DNA from 2 places in the Actinacidiphila sp. DG2A-62 genome. Region 2 is predicted to be linked to the other one. Evidence: riboswitches for the same ligand, from Rfam matches in the RefSeq annotation. Region 2 holds a riboswitch; the other holds the start of a gene.
The links. Region 2 has a riboswitch for thiamine pyrophosphate ahead of VSR01_RS29800 (thiamine ABC transporter substrate-binding protein). Riboswitches for the same ligand answer to the same signal wherever they lie in the genome.

Region 1 (9,165 bases), 4.7 Mb from region 2:
GTGTCGGACCCGATGCACGGCAACACCTTCGAGGCCGCCTCCGGGCACAAGACCCGCCGCTTCGACGACGTGCTCGACGAGGTCAAGGGCTTCTTCGAGGTGCACCACGCGCTGGGCACCCACCCCGGCGGCATCCACGTGGAGCTGACCGGCGACGACGTGACCGAGTGCGTCGGCGGCGGCGACGAGATCTTCGTCGACGACCTGCACCAGCGCTACGAGACCGCGTGCGACCCGCGGCTGAACCGCAGCCAGTCGCTGGACCTGGCGTTCCTGGTCGCGGAGATGTACCGGGGGCAGTGACCCCGGCGCGGTGACCCCGGCGGCGGGGCGGCGGCCCGGCGGCGGGCGCGGACCCGCGGCCGGGCGCGCACCCGCCCGAGAAGGGGCGCGGATCACACCGGTCCGCGCCCCTTGTCGCTTTTCCGTACCGGGGACGCCGGGTAAGGTGAGGTTTACCTCAGTCCCTCGGGCCCCGGATGGCGGTGACCGCGTGTACGTCTGCTCCTGCTTCGGCATCACCGAGCAGCAGGTCAAGCAGCACTCCGACAGCGGCCGCTGCACCCCCCGGCAGATCGCCTCGGCCTGCAAGGCGGGCACGGACTGCGGGTCGTGCGTCAAGCGCATCCAGGCGCTGCTGGGCCGAGGCGCCGGCTGCGCGACGGCCACCCGGCTGGAGCAGACCCCGGCGGCGGCTCCGGCGCTCCCGGACACGCGGGCCGCCTGAGCGCGCGGTCCGGTCCTCGCCGCTCAGCCCGCTCGCTCAGCCCTCGCCGCTCAGTCCTCGCCGCTCAGCCCTCCCCGCTCAGCCCTCCCCGCTCAGCCCTCCCCGCTCAGCCCTCCCCGCTCAGTCCTCGCCGCTCAGTCCTCGCTGTCGGGCTGCGCCACCAACTGCGCGATGTACAGCGGCTCGCCGAGCTTCTCCACCAGCTCCAGCTGCGTGTCGAGGTAGTCGATGTGGTGCTCCTCGTCCTCCAGGATCGCCTCGAACAGCCGCGCCGAGGTGATGTCGCTCTTGCTCCGCATCAGCTCGATGCCGCGCCGCAGCCGGTCGATCGCCTCCACCTCGACCTGCTTGTCGGCCTGGAACATCTCGGTGACGGTCTGCCCGACCCGCACGTGGAACAGCCGCTGGTAGTTGGGCAGGCCCTCCAGCAGCAGGATGCGGTCGGTGATCAGCTCGGCGTGCCGCATCTCGTCGAAGGACTCCGACCGGGTGTACTTCGCGAGCTTCACCCAGCCGAAGTTCTCCTGCATCTTCGCGTGCAGGAAGTACTGGTTGATCGCGGTCAGCTCGGCGGTCAACTGTTCGTTGAGGAACTCGAGCACCTCGGGGTCGCCCTGCATGGCAACGCCGTCCTTCCCTGGGAGTCCTGCGGGCGGTCCGGTCCGCGCGACCGCGCGCAATGGTCGCCCGCATCCTCGCACCGGCGGTGCCGGTCTTCCAGTAAGCGGAGGCTTACATTCAGTTGCGGCCGGGACGTGGCTGGGGCGCTGTCCGGGACGCGGCTGGGGCGCTGTCCGGACGCGGCCGGGATGCCCTGGTCCGAAGCACTGCGCCCGGTCTGTCACCATGGACGCATGGGCCAGGTGCAGCGTCGCGAGGGGGAGCAGCTCCCCCGGGGCAGCGGCTCCAGCACGGCTGGCCGGTGACCCACTACGGGCCGGTGCCGCGGTTCCGCCCCGACCGCTGGGAGTTCCGGGTCTTCGGCGCGACCGCCGACGGCGACAAGACCTGCTGGAACCACGAGGAGTTCGCCGCGCTGCCCTATGCCACGGTGGTCGCCGACTTCCACTGCGTCACCAAGTTCTCCATGGTCGGCATGGAGTGGGGCGGCGTCTCCGCGTCCACCGTCGTCAAGCTCGCCCCGCCGGCCGAGAACGTCACGCACGTCATGGTCTGGGCCGAGTACGGCTTCTCCTCGAACCTGCGGATCGAGGACTTCCTCGACGACTCGTCGATCTTCGCGACCCACCAGGGCGGCCAGCCCCTCACCGCCGAGCACGGCTTCCCGGTCCGCCTCGTCGTCCCCCGCCTCTACGCCTGGAAGGGCCCCAAGTGGGTGCGGGGCGTGGAGTACATGACCGCCGACCGCCGCGGCTTCTGGGAGGAGCGCGGCTACCACAACATCGGCGACCCGTGGAGCGAGCAGCGCTACTCCTACCAGGAGGAACCGGGCGACGGCCCGGAGCTCTAGGGGCCGGTCGGGCCCGCCGGGTCCGCCGGCCCGGCGGGGTGCGCGGCGGGTTCGCCGGGTCCGGCCGCCGCGCCGTCGGGAGCCTCGCGCAGCGACTTCAGCAGCTTCACGTCCGCGGCGTGGCCCTCGGGGCCGCCGGGGGTCTCGATCACGAACGGCACGTCGCGCGTCGCGGGGTGCCGCAGCAGACCGGCGAACGCGTCCGCGCCGATCAGACCGGGCCCGATGTTCGCGTGCCGGTCGCGCCGGGAGCCGCGCGCGCCGACCGAGTCGTTGGCGTGCACCAGCCGCAGCCGGCCGGGCCCGGCCACCGCGGTCAGCTCGTCCAGCAGCCGCTCGGCGCCGCCCGGCGCGTCCAGGTCGTGGCCGGCCGCGAAGGCGTGACAGGTGTCCAGGCACACCCCCACCCGCGGATGCCGGTCCAGCGCGTCGAGGTACGGGCCCAGGTCCTCGGCCAGCGAGCACAGCGAGAAGCCCTGACCGGCGGTCGGCTCCAGCAGCAGCCACGGGTCGTCGTCGTGCGTCAGCTCCTCCAGCAGCGGCAGCATCCGCTCCCGTACCTGCGCCAGCGCCGCCGCGCGGGTACGGCCGCCGGTCGCTGAGCCGGTGTGCACCACCACCCCGCGCGCGCCGATCGCCCGCCCGCGCCGCAGCGAGTGCCGCAGCGAGGCCACCGACAGCTCGGCGGTCGCGGCGGTGTGCGAGCCGACGTTGATCAGGTAGGGCGTGTGCACGTACGCGGGGATGCCGGAGGCGGCGCAGCGCGCCCTGAACCGCTCGTCCTCCGCCGGATCGCCCGGCCCGGTCGCCCAGCCGCGCGGGTTGGCCACGAAGACCTGCACGGCCTCCGCGCCGATCCGCTCGGCGTACGCCAGCCCCTTGGCGGCGAGGCCGCCGGCGACCGGGACGTGGCCGCCGACGGGGTTGCGCGGCGGCGCGGGCGGCGTGAGTGGCACGGGCGGCGCGGGTGGCACGGACGGCGCGGGCACGGGCTGCGGCACGGGTCAGCGCACCCACAAGGTGATCGTCGCGCCCTTGGGCGCCTGGCCGCCGCCGTCCGGGGACTGGCTGAAGACCGTGTCGCCGAAGAACAGGTTGATCACCCGTACGTCGAAGCCCGCGTCCTGGAGGATCTGCTTGGCGTCGTCCGCGCTCTTGCCCGTCACGTCCGGCACGTCGAACTTCTGCCGGCCCTTGGACACCGTGATCGTCACGGTCTCGCCCTCGCCGGCCTGCTCACCGGCCTTCGGCGACTCCAGCGCGACGGTGTCCTTGTCGGCGTCGTCGGAGAACACCTTGTCCGGCGCGAGCACCACGTCCAGCCCGGCGTCCTCCAGGTCCTGCTGCGCCTCCGGCACGCTCTCGCCGATCACGTCCGGCACGTCCACCGGGGCGCCGCGGGAGACCGTGATCGCCACCGGGGTGCCGGGGGAGCGGTTCGTGCCGTCCGCGGGGTCGGTGGCGACCACCGCGCCGCGCGGCACGTCGTCGCTGAAGTCCTGGGTGACGGTGCCGGGGGTCAGCCCGGCCGCGCGCAGTGCCTCGCGCGCGTCGGAGAGCGTTTTCCCGGCGACCGGCGGCACCGTCACCAGCCGCGGGCCCTTGGACACCGTCAGCGTCACCGAGCCGTTGGAACGGATGCGCTTGCCCGGCGCCGGGTCGGTGGCGACCACGCTGCCGCGCGGCACGGTGAGCGACCAGTCCTGCCGCACCGTCGAGTCGAGCCCCGCGGCGTGCAGTTTGCGCTCGGCGTCGGCCTGCGGGAGCGACAGCACCGCGGGCACCTTCGTGAACTGGCCGTCGGTGATGTACCACACGCCGGCGCCGACGCCGAGCAGCACCAGCAGCGCGACCAGCACGGCCAGCGGCCCGCGGCGGGCGTGCGGCACGGTGGCGTGCGGAGCCTCGTCGACGGTCGCGGGCGGCAGCAGCAGGCGGGTGGTGCGGTGCAGCTCGTCGGGGGCGGTGGCAGAGCCGGAGGCGGCGGCGGTCGCGGGAGCCGGGGGAGGACGGTCGTCGCGTCCAGCGCGGCGGCGGGGGCGACGGGGACAGCGGCGCCGGTCCGCGGATCGGCGGGTGCGGAGCCGGGGGAGCGGGGATCGGCGGGTGCGGAGCCGGGGGAGCGGGGATCGGCCGGCGGCGCGTCGGCGGGTGCGGCGCCGCGCGGCTGGAGGTCCAGCTCCGCCGGGCTCAGCGCGGCGCGCGCCTCGCGCACCTCGGCCAGCAGGCGCACGGCGTCGGCGGGCCGGTCCCGCGGATCGCGCGCGGCGGCCCGCGCCACCAGCGCGTCCAGCCGCGGCGCCAGGCCCGGCACGGTCGCGGAGGGCGCCGGGACGTCGTCGTTGACGTGCTGGTAGATCACCTTCATCGGCGTGTCGCCGTCGTACGGCTTGCGGCCGGTCAGCATCTCGTAGAGCACGATCCCGCACGCGTACACGTCGGTGCGCTGGTCGACGGTGCCGTGGCCGATCTGCTCGGGCGCGAGGTAGGAGACCGTGCCGAGCAGCGCGCCGGTGCTCGCGCTGGTCTGCGTGTCGACCGCCCTGACCAGCCCGAAGTCGGCGACCTTGACCCCGCCGGAGTCCCCTATCAGGACGTTCTCCGGCTTCATGTCCCGGTGCACCAGGCCCGCGCGGTGGGCGGCGCCCAGCGCGGCGAGGACCGGCTCCAGGATGTCCAGCGCGGCGCGCGGCGGGAGGGCGCCGCGCGCACGCAGCACGTCGCGCAGCGTGCAGCCGGCGACGTACTCCATCGCGAGGTAGACGTACGGCCCGTCGGTGCCCTGGTCGAACACCCCGACCACGTTCGGGTGGGACAGCCGCGCGACCGCCTTGGCCTCGCGGATGAAGCGCTCCACGAAGCCGGTGTCCGCGGCGAGGGCCGGGTGCATCACCTTCAGCGCGAGCTCGCGGTCCAGGCGCAGGTCCACGGCCCGGTACACCGTCGCCATCCCGCCGACGGCGATGCGGCTGTCGACCCGGTAGCGCCGGTCGAGCGTCTGCCCGACGAGCGGGTCTTCCACGGTGATGTCCACGACGTCCGATTCTACGAGGGCGGCTCGGTCCATTCGGGTCGACGCGTGGTCCTTGTGCCCAACGCGTGGCATTCCGGGACACACCCGTGACCTGCCCGCCCTTTCGGACGCCGAGCCGTCCCCGGGTCCGCGCCGTGCGACCGCCCCGCCGGCCGGGACGGCCGGCCGCCCTCGCGGGGCCGGGCGCGGACCTGCCGCGCCGCGCGGCCGGGGACCGGGGCTAAGCTGGCGGGGCCAAAGGAAGACGCGGGAGCCCGGACGACCGGGCTGAGAGGGCGGCTGGACGGCCGCCGACCGTACGAACCTGATCCGGGTCATGCCGGCGAAGGGAGCGCGCCACCTGATGCGCGAACACGGCCTGCACCACACCACCGACGTCCTCGTCGTGGGCGGCGGCGTCATCGGACTCGTCACCGCCTGGCGCGCGGCCCAGCGCGGGCTCGCGACAGCCGTCGCGGACCCCGCGCCCGGCGGCGGCGCGGCGCACGTCGCCGCCGGCATGCTCGCCGCGGTCACCGAACTGCAGTACGGCGAGCAGGCGTTGCTCGACCTCAACCTCGCCTCGGCCGCCCGCTACCCGGACTTCGCCGCGGAGCTGACCGAACTGACGGGCCTGGACACCGGTTACCGCCGCTGCGGCACCCTCGCGGTGGCGCTGGACGCGGACGACCGCGCGCACCTGCGGGAGTTGCACGCGTTCCAGACCTCGCTGGGCCTGGAGTCCCAGTGGCTCAGCGGCCGCGAGTGCCGCCGGCTGGAGCCGATGCTGGCGCCGGGCGTCCGCGGCGGCCTGCGCGTCGACGGCGACCACCAGGTGGACCCGCGGCGGCTGTCCACCGCGCTGCTGCGGGCCGCGGACCTGGCGGGCGTGGTGTTCCTGCGCTCGGCCGTCGCGCGGGTGACCGCGGACGGCGACCGGGTGACCGGCGCGGTGCTCGCCGACGGCACGGTGGTCGCGGCGGCGCGGACGGTGCTGGCCGCGGGCAGCGAGAGCGGCCGGATCGCCGGGCTGCCCGACGACGCGCTGCCGCCGGTGCGCCCGGTCAAGGGGCAGATCCTGCGGCTGCGGATGCCGGCCGGACAGCCGCCGTTCCTCACCCGCACGGTCCGGGCGGTGGTCCGCGGCAGCCACGTCTACCTGGTGCCGCGCGACAACGGCGAACTCGTACTCGGCGCGACCAGCGAGGAGTTCGGCTGGGACACCACGGTGACCGCCGGCGGGGTCTACGAACTGCTGCGCGACGCACACGAGTTGCTGCCGGGCATCACCGAACTGGCGCTCACCGAGACGCTGGCCGGGCTGCGGCCCGGCTCCCCGGACAACGCGCCGCTGCTCGGCGCCACCGCGCTGGACGGGCTGCTGCTGGCCACCGGCCACCACCGCAACGGCGTGCTGCTGACCCCGGTCACCGGCGACGTCCTCGCCGAGGTCCTCACCTCGTCCACCGGTGAACTGCCGCAGTACGCACGGGCGTTCGGCGCCAACCGGTTCACCACGACTGGGACGGGCCCGGTACCGCCCGCCCCCGCACGGCAGGAGCAGCACGCATGAGCGCGGCCATCACCGTCCAGGTCAACGGCGAACGCAGGACGCTGGCCGCCCCGGTGGCGCTGGACGCCCTGGTCGCCGCCGTCACCTCGGCGCCCTCCGGCGTCGCCGCCGCGCTCAACGAGACCGTGGTGCCGCGTGCCCGCTGGTCGGACACGGCGCTCGCCGAGGGCGACCGGATCGAGATCCTCACCGCGGTCCAGGGAGGCTGAGCGATGACCACGACGAAACCCATGCCGCAGCCGACGCCGCAGCCGACCCCGAAGCCGGCGACGAACGGGACCGCGCCCGCGGCGTCCTCCGCGCAGGCGGCCCCCGGCGCGGACGACGCGCTGACCGTCGCGGGCGTCACCTTCTCCTCCCGGCTGATCATGGGAACCGGCGGCGCGCCCAGCCTGGAGGTCCTGGAGCAGGCGCTGCTGGCCTCGGGCACCGAGCTGACCACCGTCGCGATGCGGCGGCTGGACCCGCGGACCAAGGGGTCGGTGCTCTCGGTGCTGGCCCGGCACGGCATCCGCGCGCTGCCGAACACCGCGGGCTGCTTCACCGCGGGCGAGGCCGTGCTCACCGCGCGGCTGGCGCGCGAGGCGCTCGGCACGGACTGGGTCAAGCTCGAAGTGATCGCCGACGAGCGGACGTTGCTGCCCGATCCGGTCGAACTGCTCGACGCGGCGGAGACGCTGGTGGACGACGGGTTCACCGTGCTGCCGTACACCAACGACGATCCGGTGCTGGCGCGGAAGTTGGAGGACGTGGGATGCGCGGCGGTGATGCCGCTGGGGTCGCCGATCGGCTCCGGGCTCGGCATCCGCAATCCGCACAACTTCCAGCTGATCGTGGAGCGCGCGTCGGTGCCGGTGATCCTCGACGCGGGGGCGGGGACGGCGTCCGACGCGGCGCTGGCGATGGAACTGGGGTGCGCGGCGGTCATGCTCGCGTCCGCGGTCACCCGGGCGCAGCGTCCGGTCCTCATGGCGGAGGCGATGCGCGCGGCCGTCCGCGCGGGGCGGCTGGCCCACCTCGCCGGCCGCATCCCCCGCCGCCACCACGCCCTCGCCTCCTCTCCCGCCCACGGCCTGCCCGACCTGGAGCGCCCCGCCTTCTAGCGCTCCGAGCGCACAGACGGGCGCCGGGCGCCTGCCGCGTCAGGCCAGGGCGTCCTCGACCAGGGCGACGGTCGCGCGGGGGTCGTCGACCTGCACGACCAGCCGTGCGTACTCCTCGTCGGCGAGTTCGACCACGACGGCCTTCGAGGGGTCCCTGACGTCCCAGAAGACCTTGTCGCCGTCCTGGTGGAACGTGCCCGCGGTGATCACGCGGGGTACGTGGGAGCCCGGCGCGCGGATCCCCTTCGGCGCGGCGGCGATGCCGGGATCGGCGGTCGCGCCGCGGACGTTGGCCAGCGGAACGGTCAGGCGGCCCTTGAAGGCCCAGAGCTTGTCGAGCCCCTCCATCACGACGACGAGGTCGTCGCCGACGATACGTATCTGTGCCATGTCCGGGCTCCTTGGTCGGGTGGTCGGGTGGTCGGGCTGTCTAGTTGTCGGGCCGTCAGGCGGAAGGGCCGAGGCGGCGGGCCAGCGCGGTCGCGACGTCGCCGGGGCTGCCGCGCACGAGCATGCCCAGCGCGGCGGCCGTGAGCGCGGCGGCCAGGTCGGCGCGAGCACCGAGCGCGTCGGCGATCGCCCGGTCGACGGCGGCCAACGCGGCCGTCACCTCGGAGGCGACCTCCGCGTCGACCCGTGCGCGGTCGACCGCCGCGAGGAGGAGCAGGCCGAGGTCGGCCGACGTGACGAGCCGCAGCACGGCCGCGACGTCCGTCGCCTCCCTCGCACCGGCGAGGGCGTCGACCAGCGGGCGGACGTCGTCGGCGACGTGGCGGCGCAGAGCCGCCAGATAGAGGCCACGCTTGCTGCCGAACGTCTTGTACAGGCTGTTGCGGTGCACGCCCAGGTGGGTGACGAGGTCGTCGACGGACACCCCGTCGTACGCCCGCCCGCCGAACAGCCGCACGGCCGCCCGCACCACCTCGTCCTCGTCGAACGCCCTCGGTCTGCCCATGACCGCCACGGTACGCAGTTGAGGAACGATCAGTCAAGAACGACCGTTCCCGAAATCGGCCGGCGGGCGACGCACCGGACACCGCCCCTCGCCGGCCGCGCGGCCGTTCCCCGCGCCCGCTGTGCAGCGCGGCGTCCCGCGGCGAGGGGGAGGGGTTAACGTGAAGGGGTGAGCGGACGCGTCGTGATCGTCGGGGCCGGGATGGCCGGGGTGCAGACCGCGGTCGAGCTGCGAGGCCAGGGCTGGCGCGGCGCCCTCACCCTCCTGGGCGACGAGCCGCATCCCCCGTACGACCGCCCGCCGCTGTCGAAGGCGGTCCTCCT
Region 2 (9,165 bases):
TGGGCATGCCCTACTTCTCCACCGACACCACCGCCGCCCAGCGGGCCCTGGAGATCGACGCCACCGCCATGCTGATGGGCAAGAACGGCGTGGACGGCGTCTACGACTCCGACCCCAAGCACAACCCCGACGCGGTCCGCTTCGACGCGCTGGAGTACGGCGAGGTCATCGCCCGCGACCTGCGGGTCGCCGACCTCACCGCGATCACCCTCTGCCAGGACAACAAGCTGCCGATCCTGGTCTTCGAGCTGCTCGCCGAGGGCAACATCGCGCGGGCCGTGAAGGGTGAGAAGATCGGCACGCTGGTCAACGACCAGGGCACCCGGGCGTGATGCGCCCCAGGCTCTGCCTTATGAATACCGGGAGCACATGGTGATTGAAGAGACACTCCTCGAGGCCGAGGAGAAGATGGACAAGGCCGTGTCCGTCGCCAAGGACGACTTCGCGGCGATCCGCACCGGCCGGGCGCATCCGGCGATGTTCAACAAGATCGTGGCCGAGTACTACGGCACCGTGACCCCGATCAACCAGCTGGCCTCTTTCGCGGTGCCCGAGCCGCGGATGGCGGTGATCACCCCCTTCGACAGCAGCAGCCTGCGCAACATCGAGGAGGCGATCCGCAACTCCGATCTCGGCGTCAACCCGAGCAACGACGGCCGGATCATCCGGGTGGTCTTCCCGCAGCTGACCGAGGAGCGCCGCAGGGAGTACATCAAGGTCGCCAAGACCAAGGGCGAGGACGCGAAGATCTCCATCCGCAGCGTCCGCCGCAAGGCCAAGGAGACCCTCGACAAGCTCGTCAAGGACGGCGAGACCGGCGAGGACGAGGTGCGCCGCGCGGAGAAGGAGCTGGACGACACCACGGCGAAGTACGTGGCGCAGATCGACGAGCTGCTCAAGCACAAGGAGACCGAGCTGCTGGAGGTCTGACCTCCCCGGCTCGCCGCCGGCCCGCCGCCGCGGACCCCTCCCGCTCACCGATCCGTCCCCGGCGCCCTGCCCGTCCCCTCCCCGTCCCCATCCGACCGCTGCCACCACACCACGACGACGCGAGGCGAAGCTCCGTGAACGACTCTTCCTGGGGCGCTTCGCCACGCGCCGGCCACCCCCCGGCGGCTTCTGCGACGCAGGCCGGGGCGCCAGGAAAGACTGCCCCCATGCCGTCACCGCCGCCGACACCCCCGCCGGCCAGCCCGCCCCACCGCCGCCGCCCGCGGCCCCGGCCAAGAAGTCCGCCGGACGCGACCTGCGGGCCGCGATAGGGGTCGGCGTGGGGCTCGGCGCCGTGATCGTCGCCGCCCTGTTCGTCGTCAAGGCCGTCTTCGTGGGCGTCGCGGTGCTCGCGGTCGTCGTCGGCGTGTGGGAGCTGACCTCCCGCCTGGAGGAGCGCAAGGGCATCCGCGCACCGCTGCCGCCGATCGCCCTGGGCGGCGCCGCCATGGTCGTGGCCGGCTACCTCAAGGGCGCCGACGGCGCCTGGATCGCCATGGCGCTGACCGCGCTGGCCGTCCTGGTCTGGCGGATGGCGCAGCCCCCGGAGAACTACCTCAGAGACGTCACCGCCGGCGTCTTCGCCGCTTTCTACGTCCCCTTCCTCGCCACCTTCGTGGTGATGATGCTGGCCGCCGACGACGGCCCCCGCCGGGTCCTGGTGTTCCTGCTGCTCACCGTGATCAGCGACACCGGCGCCTACGCGGTCGGCTGGCGGTTCGGCAGCCACAGGCTCGCCCCCGGATCAGCCCCGGCAAGACCCGGGAGGGCCTGGCCGGCGCGATGGCCTTCGCGATGATCGCCGGCGCGCTGCTCATGCAGTACGTCATCGACGACGGCCGCTGGTGGCAGGGCCTGCTGCTGGGCCTGGCCGCGGCCACCAGCGCCACCCTCGGCGATCTCGGCGAGTCGATGATCAAACGCGACCTCGGCATCAAGGACATGGGCACCCTGCTGCCCGGCCACGGCGGCATCATGGACCGTCTGGACTCCCTGCTGCCCACCGCCCCCGTGGTCTGGCTCCTCCTGGTCGCCTTCGTCGGCAAGGGCTGAGCCCCGCCTTCCCCGCCTTCGGCCGGCAGCGAAGGGGCTGCCCCCGGCCACCCGCGTCCCGGCCACCCGCGGGCTCCCGGAGCCGCCCCCGGCCGCCCGTGCCGAAGCCCTCCGCGGGTCTGCGACACTGGAAGACATCATGCCTGCACCTGGAGAACTGACCTTCGCCGTGCCGCGGGGGGCCAAGAAGCCGCCGCGGCACCTCGCCGACCTCTCGCCCGCCGAGCGCAAGGAGGCGGTGGCCGCGCTGGGGGAGAAGCCGTTCCGGGCCAAGCAGCTCTCCCAGCACTACTTCGCCCGCTACGCCGACGACCCGGCCGCCTGGACCGACATCCCGGCCGCGGCCCGCGAGCGGCTGGCCGGCGAGCTGCTGCCCGAGCTGATGACGGTGGTGCGGCACGCCTCCTGCGACGGCGGCGACACCCGCAAGACGCTGTGGCGGCTGTTCGACGGCACCCTCGTCGAATCCGTGCTGATGCGCTACCCCGACCGCGTCACCATGTGCATCTCCTCGCAGGCCGGCTGCGGCATGAACTGCCCGTTCTGCGCCACCGGACAGGCGGGCCTGGACCGCAACCTGTCCACCGCGGAGATCGTCCACCAGATCGTCGCCGGCATGCGGGCGCTGCGCGACGGCGACGTGCCCGGCGCGCAGGGCCCGGCGCGGCTGTCCAACATCGTGTTCATGGGCATGGGCGAGCCGCTGGCCAACTACCGCCGCGTCGTCGGCGCCATCCGCCGCCTCACCGACCCCGAGCCGGACGGCCTCGGCCTGTCCCAGCGCGGCATCACCGTCTCCACCGTCGGCCTCGTCCCCGCGATGTACCGCTTCGCCGACGAGGGCTTCAAGTGCCGCCTCGCGGTGTCCCTGCACGCCCCCGACGACGAACTGCGCGACACCCTCGTGCCGGTCAACACCCGCTGGAAGGTCCGCGAGGTGCTCGACGCCGCGTGGCACTACTCCGAGGTCTCCGGCCGCCGCGTGTCCATCGAGTACGCGCTGATCCGCGACGTCAACGACCAGGCGTGGCGCGCCGACCGGCTGGGCAGGCTGCTGAAGAACCACCGGGTGCACGTCAACCTGATCCCGCTCAACCCCACACCCGGCTCGAAGTGGACCGCCTCGCGCCCGCAGGACGAACGCGCCTTCGTCGCCGCCCTGGAAGCGCACGGCGTGCCGGTGACCGTCCGCGACACCCGCGGCCAGGAGATCGACGGGGCCTGCGGCCAGCTCGCCGCCTCCGCCCGCTGATACGGTTCCCCCGCGGCCGGCACACCCCGTACCGGCCCGCACGCTCGTGGACAACACCTGAACATCCGACAGGGGAGCGCCTGGGACGGCGCTGAGAGTGCGGCTGGGAGATCTCCCAGGCCGCAGACCCTCGAACCTGATCCGGGTCATACCGGCGTAGGGAGTCAGCACATGAACAGCACCATCCGTCGGCGTGCCGTCGGCGCGCTCGTCCTCGCCACCGCCGGCGCCGCCGCCCTGGCCGGCTGCGGCGGCTCCTCGGACTCCTCCGGGTCCGGGCGGCAGAGCGGATCGGGCGGCTCGAAGACCGTCACCGTCGTCAGCCACGACTCCTTCGCCGCCTCCGACTCCGTGCTCGCCGCCTTCACCCGGCAGACCGGCTACAAGGTCAAGGTGCTGCGCGGCGGCGACGCCGGCGCCGCCGTCAACCAGGCCATCCTCACCAAGGACCACCCGCGCGGCGACGTGTTCTTCGGCGTCGACAACACCCTGCTCTCGCGCGCCCTCGACAACGGCCTGTTCGACCCGTACACCGCCAAGGGCCTGGACCAGGTGCCCGCCGACGTGCAGCTCGACGCGGGCAAGCACCGCGTCACGCCCATCGACTCCGGCGACGTGTGCGTCAACTACGACCGCGCCTGGTTCGCCTCCCACCACATCGCGCCGCCGCGGACCTTCGCCGACCTGGTGGAGCCGCAGTACAAGAACCTGCTGGTGACCGAGAACGTCACCACCTCCTCGCCGGGCCTGGCCTTCCTGCTGGGCAGCGTCGCCACCTACGGCGACTCCGGATGGCAGGGCTACTGGAAGCAGCTCAAAGCCAACGGCGTGCAGGTCGTCGACAGCTGGGAGCAGGCGTACGACAACGCCTTCTCCGGATCGGCCGCCGGCGCCAAGGCCAAGGGCGACAAGCCCCTGGTGGTCTCCTACGCCTCCAGCCCGCCCGCCGAGGTCGTCGGCGTGACCCCGCCGCCCGCGCAGTCGCCGGTCGGCGTCGCCACCGGCACCTGCTTCCGCCAGATCGAGTTCGCGGGCGTGCTGCACCACGCGAAGAACCCGCCGGCGCCAAGGCGTTCGTCGACTTCATGCTCAGCCGCACCTTCCAGCAGGACATGCCGCTGCAGATGTACGTCGACCCGGTCGTCCGGGGCGCCACCGAGCCGCCGGTGTTCACCAAGTACGGCGCGAAGGTCGCGCACCCCACGACGCTCGCGCCCGACACCATCGCCGCCCACCGCGACGACTGGGTGAAGACGTGGAACTCCCTCGTCCTGTGACCGCCGAGGGCGGCCGGGCACGCACCGCCGGGACGGCCGCCCGTCGCGCGCTGGTCCCCGCCGGGCTCGCGGCGCTGCCGCTGGCGTTCTTCGCCGCCTTCTTCGCCTACCCCGTCGCGTCCATCGTCGGCCGCGGCCTGCACCAGGGCGGCCGCTGGCGGCCCGGCGCGGTCGGCGACGTGCTCGGCGACCCCTCCGTACGGCACGTGCTGTGGTTCACCTGCTGGCAGGCCGCCGCCTCCACCGCGCTGACCCTCGCGGTCGCCCTGCCCGGCGCGTACGTCTTCGCCCGCCTGGACTTCCCCGGCAAACGGCTGCTGCGGGCCGTGGTCACCGTGCCGTTCGTGCTGCCGACCGTCGTCGCCGGATCGGCGTTCCTCGCGCTGCTCGGTCGGGGCGGCCTCACCGACGACCTGCTGGGCCTGCGCCTGGACACCAGCGTGTGGGCGATCCTCATCGCGCACGTCTTCTTCAACTACGCGGTCGTCGTCCGCACCGTCGGCGGTCTGTGGGCGCAGCTCGACCCCCGCCAGGAGGAGGCCGCCCGGATGCTCGGCGCCGGCCGCCTCACCGCCTTCCGCCGCGTCACCCTGCCCGCCCTCGCGCCGGCGGTGGCGTCCGCCGCCGTCCTGGTGTTCCTGTTCACCTTCACCTCCTTCGGCGTCATCCAGATCCTCGGCGGACCCACCCGCGCCACCCTGGAGGTCGAGATCTACCGGCAGACCGCCGAGGTCTTCGACCTGCCCACCGCGGCCGTGCTGACGCTGCTGCAGTTCGCCGCCGTCGCCGCGATCCTCGCCGTCCACGCCTGGACCGCCAGGCGCCGCGAGTCCGCGCTGCGCCTGGTCGACCCGGCCGGCACCGCGCACCGCCCGCGCGGGGCCGGCGAACGCTCCCTGCTCACCGCGGTGCTCGCCGTCGTCGCCGTGCTCATCGTGCTGCCGCTGGCCGTGCTCGCCGCCCGCTCCTTCGACGGCCCGCACGGCTACGGCCTCACCTTCTACCGCGCCCTCGGCTCCGGCAGCGCCGACGGCACCTTCCTCGTGTCGCCGCTGCAGACCGTCTGGAACTCCCTGCGCTACGCCGCCGCGGCCACCGCGATCGCCCTGGTCGTCGGAGGGCTGGCCGCCGCGGCGCTGACCCGCAGGAGCGGGCGGCTGATGCGCGGCTTCGACGGACTGCTCATGCTGCCGCTGGGCACCTCGGCGGTCACCGTCGGCTTCGGCTTCCTGATCAGCCTCGACAAGCCCCCGCTCGACCTGCGCGACTCCTGGCTGCTAGTGCCGCTGGCGCAGGCGCTGGTCGGCGCGCCGTTCGTGGTCCGCGTGATGCTGCCGGTGCTGCGCGCGGTCGACCAGCGGCTGCGCGAGGCCGCCGCCGTGCTCGGCGCGTCCCCGGCACGGGTCTGGCGCGAGGTCGAACTCCCGCTCGTCGCACGGGCGGTGGGCATCGCGGCCGGGTTCGCGTTCGCCGTCTCGCTCGGCGAGTTCGGGGCGACCGTCTTCATCGCCCGCCCCGACAGCCCCACCCTCCCGGTCGCCGTCGCCCGCCTGCTCGGCCGGGCTGGCGAGATGAACTACGGCCAGGCCATGGCGCTGAGCACCATCCTCATGGTGGTGTGCGCGGCCGGGCTGCTGCTCCTGGAGTACCCGCTGTCGGGACGCCGCGCGCCGCGCGCCCCGAAGGGGACGCCCGGGACGCCGTCGACGGCCGACCCCGTCGCGGACCCGCTCGCTGGGGTGCGCCGCGCCGAGCCCGCGACGCCGGGAGCGTCCGAGACGTTCGGAGAGCCCAGGGCGTCCGGCAAGTCCGCGGCGCGCGGGGCGTGGGGCAAGTCCACGACGCGCAGGACGTGGGGCAAGTCCGCGACTCCCGGGGCCTCCGGCAAGTCCGCGGCGCGCGGGGCCTCCGTCCAGCCCGCGCCCGCCACGTCCGCGTCCCCCGTCCCCGCCGCCCACGCCCGACCGGAGCGCCGCCGATGACCCCGCACGAGCCCGCACGGCGCAAGCCCGGCCGGCAGGAGCAGCAGCCGACACCCGCCGCGCCCGCGGCCCGGGAGGCTTCGGCCCCGCGAGCCCCGGCGCGGGACGCCACGGCGAAGGACGCCCCGGCAAACACCTCGGCGAAGGACGCCCCGGACCGGGACCGGTCCGCCCCCGCACTGCTGCACCTGGACGCCGCGACCGTCCGCTTCGGCGGGCGTGCCGCGCTGGACGCGGTCACCCTGGACGTCGCCGCGCACGAGATCGTGTGCGTGCTCGGTCCCAGCGGCAGCGGCAAGTCCACGCTGCTGCGGGCCGTCGCCGGGCTGCAGCCGCTGGACGGCGGGCGGGTGCTGCTCGACGGCGCCGACCAGGCCGCGGTGCCCGCGCACCGGCGCGGCGTGGGCCTGATGTTCCAGGACCACCAGCTCTTCCCGCAGCGCGACGTCGGCGGCAACGTCGCCTTCGGCCTGCGGATGCACAAGGCCCCGCGCGCCGAGCGCGCCGGCCGGGTCGAGACGCTGCTGGACCTGGTCGGCCTGCCCGGGGCACGGCCAGGCCCGTCGCCACCCTGTCCGGCGGCGAGCAGCAGCGCGTCGCGCTGGCCCGCGCGCTCGCGCCCGAGCCGCGGCTGCTGATGCTCGACGAGCCGCTCGGCCAGCTCGACCGCTCGCTGCGCGAACGCCTCGTCGTCGAACTGCGCGGCCTGTTCGGCCGGCTCGGCACCACCGTGCTCGCCGTCACCCACGACCAGGGCGAGGCGTTCGCGCTCGCCGACCGCGTCGTGGTGATGCGCGACGGGCGCATCGCGCAGACCGGCACCCCGCTCCAGGTGTGGCGGCAGCCCGCCTCGCGGTTCGTCGCCCGCTTCCTCGGCTTCGACAACCTCGCCGAGGCGACGGTCGGCGGCGAGGTCGCCGCCACCGCCTGGGGCAAGGTCCCCGTCCCGCCCGGCAGCGCCCAGGGCGAGCGCCTGGTCCTGGTCCGGCCGGCCGGTGTGCGGCTGCGGGACCCGCACACCCCGCCGCCGGCGTGGGCGGGCGGCGGACTGCCCTGCACGGTCCGCGGCCGCACCTTCCGCGCCGGACGCGTGGCCGTGCTCCTGGCGCCCGAGCAGGGACCGCCGCTGGAGGCCGAGTGCGCGTTGCGCGACGCGCCCGCCGAGGGGGAGCGGGTTACCGTGGACTTCGATCCCGAAGACGTCGTCGTCCTCGACCGGTGACCTGCCGCCGGCCCGCCCGTCCGGCCGCCGGGGGCCGCCGCGCGCCGGGGCCGCGCCCGGCAGAACGGAACGCCCCGCCATGCAGAAGATCACCACGTTCCTCTGGTACGAGGACCAGGCCGAGGAAGCGGCGCGGTTCTACATCTCGCTGTTCGACGACTCCCGCATCGTCTCGGTCCAGCGCTACGGCGAGGCGGGTCCCGGCGTCCCCGGCACCGTGATGGTGGTCGAGTTCGAACTCGCCGGGCAGCGCTTCCTCGCCCTCAACGGCGGCCCGGTCTACACCTTCAACGAGGCCATGTCGCTCAGCGTCGACTGCGCCTCGCAGGAGGAGGTCGACCGGCTGTGGGCGGCGCTCACCGCGGACGGCGGCGAGCCCGGGCCCTGCGGCTGGCTCAAGGACCGCTACGGCGTCTCCTGGCAGATCGTGCCCAGCCGCCTCACCGAGATGCTCGCCGACCCCGACCAGGAGAAGGCGCAGCGCGCCATGGCGGCCATGCTCGGCATGAGGAAGATCGAGATCCCCGCGCTGGAAGCCGCGTTCGCCGGCCGCTGAGCGCCCGGCCGCCGGATCCTGCGGCCGCGAGCCCGCCCGGACCGCGGGGCCCGGCGGACCCGCCCTACGCCCCGCCCAGCTCCGCCAGCACCCGCGGCACCTGCGCCGCGTCGTCCACCAGGGCGATGCGCCGGCTCGTCGCGGTGCCCTCCGCCAGCGACTCCAGCAGCGGCCACACCGGCAGCACCCGTGTCCAGTGCGCCCGGTCCACCAGCACGACGGGGGCCGGGCCGCCGTGGTCGGGGGAGCGGTCGGCGGAGCGGCCGGGGCCGAGGTCGTACGGGTGCGGCGCCGCCGCGTCGAAGACCTCCCGCACCGTGCCGGCGGCTCCCGGCAGGAACACCGCCCCGGCGCCGCAGCGCGGGAGCAGGCCGTCCCCGCGCACCGCGTCGGCGAAGGACTTGGCGAGGTGCGAGGCGAAGGCGTTGGGCGGCTCGTGCCCGTTGAGCCAGGTGGGCAGCCCGAACGACGGCCCGCCGTCCGGCCACCGGTCGCGTACGGCGAAGGCGGCCGACGCCCACGCGCCGACCGAGGGGGCGAACGACGGCGCGCCGGCCAGCACGCCCAGCGCCTTGCCGAGCATCACGTCGTCGTAAGGGGCCGCGTAGGCGCCGAAGTTGGCGGCCTCCGCCGCGCCCGGACCGCCGCCGGTGACCACCGTGAAGCCCGCGCGGGACAGCTCCCTGCCGAGCCGCGCGGCCGTTTCGTACGCCTGGCTGCCGCGCGCCGTCGCGTGCCCGCCCACCACCGCGACCGCGCGCGCACCGCGCAGCCGCTCGTCCAGCGCGGCGGCCACCGCGTCGTCGTGGAGCGACCGCAGCATCGAGGAGAAC

Region 1: linked by a shared signal. The riboswitch ahead of thiO (glycine oxidase ThiO) and the one ahead of VSR01_RS29800 (thiamine ABC transporter substrate-binding protein) in region 2 are both predicted to bind thiamine pyrophosphate.

The regions. Positions count from the first base shown of each region.
Region 1 is NZ_JAYMGI010000002.1:1,885,841-1,895,005, reverse strand. Features, by position in the region: gene VSR01_RS08405 (class II 3-deoxy-7-phosphoheptulonate synthase) at 1-303, shown strand, start outside; gene VSR01_RS08400 ((2Fe-2S)-binding protein) at 494-727, shown strand; gene bfr (bacterioferritin) at 862-1,347, opposite strand; gene VSR01_RS08390 (sulfite oxidase-like oxidoreductase) at 1,566-2,198, shown strand; gene VSR01_RS08385 (deoxyribonuclease IV) at 2,195-3,154, opposite strand; partial or broken gene pknB (Stk1 family PASTA domain-containing Ser/Thr kinase) at 3,203-5,265, opposite strand; TPP riboswitch at 5,478-5,564, shown strand; gene thiO (glycine oxidase ThiO) at 5,549-6,784, shown strand; gene thiS (sulfur carrier protein ThiS) at 6,781-6,993, shown strand; gene VSR01_RS08365 (thiazole synthase) at 6,997-7,887, shown strand; gene VSR01_RS08360 (hypothetical protein) at 7,927-8,277, opposite strand; gene VSR01_RS08355 (TetR/AcrR family transcriptional regulator) at 8,333-8,842, opposite strand; gene VSR01_RS08350 (NAD(P)/FAD-dependent oxidoreductase) at 9,044-9,165, shown strand, end outside.
Region 2 is NZ_JAYMGI010000002.1:6,608,036-6,617,200, forward strand. Features, by position in the region: gene pyrH (UMP kinase) at 1-332, shown strand, start outside; gene frr (ribosome recycling factor) at 373-930, shown strand; partial or broken gene VSR01_RS29790 (phosphatidate cytidylyltransferase) at 1,065-2,043, shown strand; gene rlmN (23S rRNA (adenine(2503)-C(2))-methyltransferase RlmN) at 2,183-3,295, shown strand; TPP riboswitch at 3,356-3,475, shown strand; partial or broken gene VSR01_RS29800 (thiamine ABC transporter substrate-binding protein) at 3,467-4,572, shown strand; partial or broken gene VSR01_RS29805 (ABC transporter permease) at 4,551-6,218, shown strand; partial or broken gene VSR01_RS29810 (ABC transporter ATP-binding protein) at 6,734-7,776, shown strand; gene VSR01_RS29815 (VOC family protein) at 7,856-8,332, shown strand; gene VSR01_RS29820 (LOG family protein) at 8,397-9,165, opposite strand, start outside.